DNA from 2 places in the Micrococcus luteus genome. Region 1 is predicted to be linked to the other one. Evidence: predicted binding sites of a transcription regulator. Region 1 holds the regulator's gene; the other holds the start of a gene.
What was found. The regulator LexA, encoded in region 1, represses DNA repair genes until DNA is damaged. The targets are predictions, from matches to a motif close to TCGAACANNTGTTCGA.
Positions count from the first base shown of each region.

Region 2: MF605_RS07395 (DUF6504 family protein) is a predicted target of LexA. The motif match lies at 2,178-2,193, and genes of this name have one in related genera.

Region 1 covers NZ_JAKRLB010000012.1:49,344-53,758, forward strand. The annotation lists gene MF605_RS06980 (histidinol-phosphate transaminase) at 1-813, opposite strand, end outside; gene MF605_RS06985 (LysM peptidoglycan-binding domain-containing protein) at 857-1,231, opposite strand; gene lexA (transcriptional repressor LexA) at 1,525-2,241, shown strand; gene MF605_RS06995 (ATP-dependent DNA helicase) at 2,304-4,403, opposite strand; gene hflX (GTPase HflX) at 4,400-4,415, opposite strand, start outside.
Region 2 covers NZ_JAKRLB010000013.1:47,820-52,234, reverse strand. The annotation lists gene MF605_RS07400 (DNA polymerase III subunit alpha) at 1-1,724, opposite strand, end outside; gene MF605_RS07395 (DUF6504 family protein) at 1,721-2,047, opposite strand; gene MF605_RS07390 (DUF6318 family protein) at 2,492-3,211, shown strand; gene MF605_RS07385 (PKD domain-containing protein) at 3,427-4,146, shown strand; gene MF605_RS07380 (hypothetical protein) at 4,215-4,415, opposite strand, start outside.

The sequences.
Region 1 (4,415 bases):
CGCCGTGGCCTGCGTGACCGCGGAGAGGTGGTACGGCAGGCGCACCAGGCGCAGGGCGTCGGTGACGGCGGGGTCCGCGGCCAGGTAGCCCAGGCGCGCGCCGGCCAGGGCGAACGCCTTGGACATGGTGCGCGTGACGATCAGCCGCTCCCGGCCGGGCAGGAGGGTGAGGGCGGAGCGGGTGCCGGCGAGGGCGAACTCCGCGTAGGCCTCGTCCACGACGACCATCGCGCCGGGCCCGCCGGCGGCCTCGTTCTGCGCCTGCGCGGCGTACACGGCCTCGATGGTCGCCAGGTCCAGGGCGGTGCCCGTCGGGTTGTTGGGCGAGGCCAGGAAGACGACGTGCGGACGGTGCTCCCGCACCATGGCCGCCGCATGCTCGGCGCTGAGGGTGTGGTCCGCGGCGCGGCCACCGTCCACGAACACGGTGTCCGTGCCGCCGGCCAGCAGCGGGTACATGGAGTACGAGGGCAGGAAGCTCAGCAGTGTCCGCCCGGGGCCGCCGAAGGCCTGGAGGATCTGCTGCAGGATCTCGTTGGAGCCGTTGCCGGCCCACACGTGGTCCGCCGTGAGGCCGTGGCCGAGGTAGCTGGCGAGTGCGCGTCGCAGCCCCGTGAACTCGCGGTCCGGGTAGCGGTTCAGCCCCCCGGCGACGGCCGCGACCCGCTCGGCGATGGCGGTGGCGACCTCCTCCGGCACCGGGTGCGTGTTCTCGTTGGTGTTCAGCATGTACGGCACGTCCAACTGGGGGGCGCCGTAGGGGCTCAGGCCGCGGAGGTTCTCGCGCAGGGGCAGAGAGCTGAGGTCGGTCATGGCCGCCAGTCTAGGAACCCTGGAGGGCGAGGCCCGCCGTGCGTCACCGCGTGGCCGGGACGAACAGCTCCTCGCCCGGGGCGGGGGCCCGGCCCTCGAGCCCGTTGAGCTCGTCGATCGTGGCGATCACCTCGTAGACGTCCGCCTCCGGCGCCACCGTGGTGGCGATGGTCCACAGGCTGTCCCCGGGCATGACCGTGACGGACTGGGTGGCGGGTCCCGCGGTGTCCGCGGACACCGCGGCGGGCGACAGCAGCACACCCAGGAAGAAGGCGGCCGCCAGCGTGGCGGCCACGGCCGCGGCGATCACGGGGATCCCCCGCAGGACGAGGCGGCCGCGGCGGGTCAGACGGATGGTGGCCGGACGCGGCCGCGCCGTCGCGGGCGAACCGGCGAACTGGGCGGTGGTGAGCGTCATGGTGTCCTCCTCCGGGGCGGATGCCCTCCAGGCGATCGAACATCTGTTCGAATCCGTTCGAATCCCTTTCTAGCACAGGTGTTCGAGACACGCCACGAACAAATCGAACATATCTTTGAAGGAGAGGCGGCTCTCCTCTAGGCTCGAGGCGATGCACGGACGCCCCGGAACGCCCCCGGGGATCGCCAGGACACAGGCAACCAGCGGGGGCGGACACGGTAAGCGCCGGACGGCAGCCGGACGCCGGAACACGAGGCCGGCCACCATCACCCCCGGGAGAACGGACGGCAGCCATGAGCACCACCGACGATCAGCCGGCGGCGCGCGCGCCGCTCACCGACCGCCAGCGGCGGATCGTGCAGACCATCCGGGACGCGATCGCCGACCACGGCTACCCGCCCTCCATGCGCGAGATCGGCGACGCCGCGGGCCTGGCCTCCCTCTCCTCCGTCACGCACCAGCTCGGCCGTCTCGAGCGACACGGCTACATCCGGCGCGACCCCGGTCGCCCGCGTGCCCTCGAGGTGCTGCTCGACGTGGACGGCACCCCGCTGGGTGAGGCCGCCTCCCCCGCCGCTGCGCCGTCGTCGCAGGTCTCCGCGATCCCCGCGTGGCACACCGGCGCGGACGAGGCGGACAGCGTGCCGGTCCCCTGGGTCGGCCGCATCGCGGCGGGCGGCCCCGTCCTGGCGGAGCAGCAGGTCGAGGACGTCATGGCGATCCCGCGACGCCTCACGGGCGAGGGCGAGCTGTTCATGCTGCGCGTCACGGGCGACTCTATGGTGGACGCCGCGATCTGCGACGGCGACTGGGTGGTGGTGCGCCGGCAGGAGATGGCGGAGAACGGCGACATCGTCGCGGCCCTGCTCGACGACGAGGCCACCGTGAAGACCTTCCGCCGCCGTGACGGGCACACGTGGCTCCTGCCCCAGAACACGGCCTACGAGCCCATCCTCGGCGATCACGCCACCGTGATGGGGCGCGTCGTCACGGTCCTGCGCTCGCTCTGACCCGCTCGCTCTGACCCGCTCCCTCCGACCGGGCCGGGCCGACGGCCAGAGGCCGGGCGAGGTCAATCGCCCGAGGCGAGCCGTGCCAGCACCCCGCGGACGACGTCGCCGTCCGTGGTGCGCCAGAAGTCCGGCAGGGCGCTCGTGATGTAGCCGCCGTACCGCTCGGTGGCCAGGCGGGGGTCCAGCACGGCCACCACGCCGCGGTCCGTCACGGAGCGCACGAGGCGCCCGGCGCCCTGGGCCATGCGCACGGCCGCGTGCGTGGCGGAGATCCGCATGAACCCGTTGCCGCCGTGCCGGGCGACGTCCCGGGTGCGGGCCTGGGAGAGCGGGTCGTCCGGCCGCGGGAACGGGATGCGGTCGATCACCACCAGCCGCAGCGAGTTCCCCGGCACGTCCACGCCCTGCCACAGGCTCATGGTGCCGAACAGGGACGTGTCCGGCTCCTCGGCGAACTGGCGCACGAGGGCGGAGAGGGTCGCGTCCCCCTGGCACAGGATCGTGGTCTTCGGCCCGAGCCGACGGCGCATCTCGGCGGCGGCGTCCTCGGCCGCCCGGCGCGAGGAGAACAGGCCGAGGGCCCCGCCCCGCGACGCCCTCAGGAGCGCCTCGAGCTCATCCAGGGACTCCGGCGAGGCCGTCCTGCCGGGCCGGGGCAGGTGCCGGGCCACGTAGAGCACCCCCTGACGCGGGTAGTCGAAGGGGCTGCCGACGTCGAGGGCCTCGAACTTCGGGGCGTCCGGACCGGCCAGGCCCACGTCGCCGGCCACCGAGTCGAACCGGCGCTCCCCCGAGCCCACGGTGAGCGTGGCGGAGGTGAGCACCGTCGTCGCCTTGCCGAACAGGCCCTCCCGCAGCTTGCCGGCCACCGAGAGCGGGGCCACGTAGAGCTGGGGCGGGTCGGTCTCGTCCCCCGGCTGCCAGCCCACGCCGGGCTCGAAGTGGCCGGGGCGGGTGGCCCACAGCACCTCGGGGAAGTCGGCCTCGGGCCTGGCGGCGAGCATGCGCTCCACCACCTCGAGGACCTCGAGGATCCGCGAGCGCGCCATCTGCCGTCCGCCGTCGGCGTCGGCCTCCTTGTCCTTGTCCTGGCCGAGGTCGGACAGGCACTGGCGCGCGGCCGTGAGGACGCCGGTGAGGGCCTGCTCCTGCACCTCGTCCGGGCCGGCGGCGATCAGGCCGGACGGGGTGTCCGTGAACGCGCGGTCCAGGGCCGCCCCGGCTTCGATCAGGTCCTCCACGGCCACGGTGGTGTGACGGCGCAGCGAGGTGGCGGCGCCGTGCACGATCGACCCGGACAGCTGCCCGGTGACCGCACCGGTCACCCGGTCCTGCAGCTCGTGGGCCTCGTCCACGACGACGGCCGAGTACGCCGGCAGCACCGCGAGCCCCTCGAAGGCGCTGATGGCGAGCATCGCGTGGTTGGTGACCACGACGTCCGCGTCCGCCGCGTCCGCGCGGGCCCGCTCGGAGAAGCACTCCTCGGCCTGGGGGCAGCGGGACGCGCCGAGGCAGTCGACCGCGGAGACGGAGACCTGCCGCCACGCGCGGTCGGTGACGGGGACCTCGAGGTCGTCGCGGTCCCCGGTCTCGGTCTGGTCCGCCCACGCCCGCAGGTACATCACCTCCTTGCCCAACAGGGAGGAGGGCCCGGCGGCGCCGTCCGTGGCGGAGCCGATCACCCCGCCGTCGTCGGCGACCGTGAAGAGGGCCTCCTCGCCCTCGTCCCCGGGGTAGCCGCCGTCCACCTTGTGCCGGCACAGGTAGTTGGAGCGGCCCTTGACCAGGGCGACGACGGGCTCGCGAGGCAGCTCGTCCTTGAGCGCCTCGACCAGCCGAGGGGCGTCCCGCTTCATGATCTGGGCCTGCAGCGCGAGCGTGGCCGTGGCGACGACGACGGGGTCCTCCTGCGTCATCGCGTGCTGGATCGCGGGGATGAGGTAGGCGAGGGACTTGCCGGTGCCGGTGCCGGCCTGCACGAGCAGGTGGCGGCGCGACTCGAGGGCGCGCGCCACCTGCAGCACCATCTCCCGCTGGCCCGCGCGATGCTGGCCGCCGGTGGCCTGCACCGCGGCGTCCAGCAGGCGCAGCGCCTCGCGCTCGCGCTCCGTGCGGGGCTGCGCGCCGCCCGCCCCGACTTCCTCCGCCCCGCCGCTCACAACGCGTCCGCC
Region 2 (4,415 bases), on a different contig from region 1:
GCGGCGTCGCCGAGGATGACGCCGCAGGGGTGCATGGAGATGTGGCGGGGCAGGCGGTCGAGGCGTTCGGTGAGGTCGACGAGCAGGTCCAGCTGGCGGTCGCCCTCGGCGCGGCCGGACTCGATGCGGCGGGAGAGGCCGCCGAGTTCGGGCATGCGCTGGAGGGCCTCGCGGAAGTTCGAGGCGGAGAAGCGCCAGAGCTGCTTGGCGATGGCGTCCACCTCGGGTTCGGGCATGCCGAGGGCGAGGCCGGCGTCGCGGACGGCGCCGCGGGCCCGGTAGGCGTTCTGCATGCTCATGAGGGTGGTGCGCTCGGCGCCGAAGCGCTCGACGACGGCATGGTAGATCTCGTGGCGGCGGGCGGACTCCACGTCGATGTCGATGTCCGGGAGGGTGGAGCGGTCGGTGGAGAGGAAGCGCTCCATGATCAGGCCGTTGGCCATGGGGTCGACATGGGAGATCCGCAGGGCGTGGTTGACGAGGGAGGAGGCGCCGGAGCCGCGGGCGGCCACGCGGATGCCCATGCCCTCGATGAGGTCGACGACGGCGGCCACGGTGAGGAAGTAGGAGGAGAAGCCGAGTCGGGTGATGATGCCGAGCTCGTGTTCGGCGCGGTCCTGCAGGTCCCGGGCCGCCTGGCTGGTGCCGGGGAGGCCTCCCCCGGTGTGGAGGTGGGGGTAGCGGGCGAGGAGGCCGGTGCGGGTGCGCTCGCGCAGCACGTGCTCCGGGGGGCCGTCGATGCCGATGACGGCGGCCTCGGGGACGCGGGGCACGCCCCAGCCGAGGTCGGTCTCGGGGTCGAGCGCGCAGGCCTCGGCGAGGCGGCGGGTGGCCTCGAGCAGGGGGGCAGGGCGGTCGTCGGCGGCGGCGGCGACCTCGTGGGCGATGCGGTGCATGGCGGCGGTGGACTTGAGCCAGCCCTGCCCGTTGGGTTGCAGGTCGTGGAGGGCGTCGAGGGAGCTGAGGGCACGGACGGCGTCGAGGACGTCCGCGGTGGCGGCACCGTCCGGGGCCGCGTAGCGCACGGCGTTGGTCAGGACGGCGGGGATGCGGGCCTGGCGGGCGGCGCGGAGGGTCTTCACGGCGTGCCCGGTGTCGAGGCGGCGGCCGGGGGCGGAGAGGTGGGTGACGACGTCGGCGTGGGGGCTGCCTGCGGGCAGGGCCGCCTTCCAGCGGTGCAGGGCGGCGAGGCCGGCCGCGTACCGGCGGCGGGCCAGGTGGCGGCCGACGTCCGAGTCCGGGCCGAGGAGGACGAACAGCTCGGGGGTGGACGGGTTGTCCCGGTTGGCGGCGGTGGGGACTCGGCCGGCCGCCGCGGCGGCGAGCTCGGCGACGCTGGCCCAGGGGCTGCCGCCTGCCGCTCCCCCGGTGGTGCGGGCGTGGGCGGCGGAGACGAGCTCGCACAGGGAGCGGTAGCCGGAGCCGTGGCAGCCTCCTCGGGCGAGCACGACCACGCGGCCGGCGTCCTCGTCCTCGCTCCACCGGACGGCCAGGTCCACGCCCACGATCGGGGTGATGCCGTGGCGCAGGCAGGCGCCCACGTGCTTGGCCATGCCGTAGAGCCCGTCCCGGTCGGTGCAGGCCAGCAGGTCCATGTCCGCGGCCGCGGCGGCGGCCACGAGGTCCTCGGGCCAGCTGACCCCGTAGTGGGCGCTGAACGCGGAGGCGACGTGCAGGTGGGCGAAGGGTGCGGCGGTGCGTCCGGCCGCGGTGGCCCGGCTCATGCCGACCGCCTCAGGTCCTGGGCGTGCTCGTGGACGCGCACGAGCCGCCACCGGCCGGAGTCCAGGTGGTGGGCGACGTCGAGGGTCTGCAGGGGCGCGGCGCCGGCCCGGGCCAGGCGGACCTGCAGCCGCCACATCTCGTGGTCGACGAGACCGGCGCCGCGGCCCTTCTCCGCGCGGACCTCCTCCGCCCACCAGCGGCGCCGCTCGAACCAGCGCACGGGGCGCTCTGCGAGGACGTAGTCCCGCCCGTTCCAGCGCAGCCCCTGCGGGGTGCCGTCTGCCCCGCACTCCACCGCCACCGACTGTGTGAGGACTCCCATTCTGCTTCTCTCCCTGTGCACTGCTGACCGGACCGACGACGGGGTGCCGTCGGGCGATGGGAGCGCGGCCCGTCCGGCGGACCGGACGCGGGGAAGAAGTGGGAAGGTGGGGCCGCACCCCCGATCGTACTCGAATATGTGTTCGAATGCGATGGAGGCGAACGTAGGGCGGCCGCCGGACACGTTAAGGACGCATGGCCCCCGGGATGGGAGGGACCGAGTCCTGGCCGCGGACCTCGACCCGACCCTGGGGCGCACATGCACGAGAAAATCGTCTCTTGGGCCGGAAGAAGTGCGCCGGCACGGTCCTGTGGACAATGCGAGCAGGACCACAATCCGCCTGCGTATACTCCGAACCAACCGGGCCTCGCATGCCACGGGCACCGCGCTGCGGGATCAGCGCGGGAGGCGCGGACACACGACGGACGTCCAGTTGGAGGGGAAATGTCTCTCACCGCACCCGGGCGCGCCCTGCGCCGCCACCGATTCGCCCAGGCCGGCACGCTCAGCGTGGCCTTGGCGCTCGCACTGACCGCCTGTGGCGGGCAGTCCGAGCCCGCCGAGTCGTCGACGACGTCACCCTCGTCCGCCAAGCCCGCCGTCGAGACGTCCGCGCCCGCGAGCACGAGCGAGACCGCGGGCGTCAGCTCATCCCCCACGGCCACGGAGAGCAGGTCCGGCGAATACGTGCCCGCATCTGCCGACGGTCCCGCTCAGAACGTGCCCAAGCCGGAGATGCCCGCCGCCATGAAGGAAGAGACCAAGGAGGGCGCCGAGGCGGCGATTCGCTATTTCTGGGAGGCGACTTATTTCCTGCAGCAGACGGGTGAGCCCCAACCTCTGCAAGAGGTATCAGGCAAGACTTGCAAATTTTGCGAGCAGTACAAGCAGTCAATGACAGGTCTATATGAGAACGACGGATGGATGTCTGGCGACGGCCCAAGCATCACCTCCATGGCGACCCAGCCATCTACAGACGGATATATAGCAACACTTCTCATCGATCTGAGCCCTGAGACTGCCCGTGACTCCAAGGGAAAAATTCTTCCCGGCGGAGAGGTTTCAGCCTCACCTGAAAGTCCGTGGATTGCAGAACTTTCCTACTCAAGTGACCTTGGACATTGGGTCGTAGACAGCATGACGCTCGAGTCTCCAGCCGGATGACCAGCATGAAACCTAGGCTTTTCCTGTGCGGTTTCGCTCTTACCTCCCTGCTCCTTACTGCACAGCCCGCCGCCTCCGAAGAACCCGTAGTCAAATGTGGCACCCAGGGAAATTCCTATGGAATAGGCGACAACGCCGTGAAGTCTGAAGTAAATTGCACCGATCCGTCGGAGATTTCTTCACCTGGAACAGACGGTGCAAACTCGTCGGCTCCCGTGGCATCCCACCTAGAGCACAAGACGGTCAGTGCGTGCATCCCAGGGCAGCTCGGCAACTCGGATTTCGAGAGCTGCCGAGAGCAGGAGGACAACTTCTGCCCCGAGGGTTCATGGATCCGGGCGCAGACCATAGACACCCGTCAACCTGATGCGAATCCCGTCTATGGCGCCCCCAAATGTTGGACGGCCAAGGCCTCCAGCAACGGCGCCCCGCCCGTCTCCATCGACGAGGTCCGCACGCTCCTCGTGCTGGAGCCTGAGATCCGGTCGGACAATGGCGGACGCGGGATCCGCAATGCGGAGACGAACTTCTACGCAGACGCCGAGACGCGCACGCTCGTCACCACCCTCAACGGGGTCGAGGTCGAACTCCGCGCCACGCCGGTGAGCTTCCACTGGGATTACGGGGACGGGTCCCCCACCAAGACCACCTCGGTCGCAGGCCAGAGCCAGCCGGAGTTCAACGTCCCCACCCCCACGAGCCACGTGTACGAGGACACCGGGCAGTACACGGTCCGCCTCACCACCGTGTACATCGGCGAATACCGGGAGGCCGGGGGCGAGTGGGTGCTCATCCCGGGCACCATCAGCCTCGACTCGGCCCCTGTCACCGCGAATATCTGGCGCACCATCACCCGCAATGTCGCCGATGACTGCAGCGTCGACTCCTCAGCCTGGGGCTGCACCGGCCCCATCGAATCCGCTCCGGCCGGCTGAGCACAGACCGCGGGGCGGCCGACGGTCTCCCGTCCACCGCCCCGCGGCCCCCTCGTCGGCCGGGTGTGTCAGACCCGGCGCACCCGCCCCCGGGCCATGAGCACGAGTCCCGCGCCGAGGGCCGCGAGCGCTCCGAGCGCGCCCGCCGGAACCTCGCGCCCGGTCTCGACCGTGTCCGGGGTCGTGTGGGTCTCCTCCTCGCCCGTTCCCTCTCTCGGCTCCTCCCCGGCCACGGGCGCCGGAGTGTCGACGGGCTCCTGCTCGGCGGG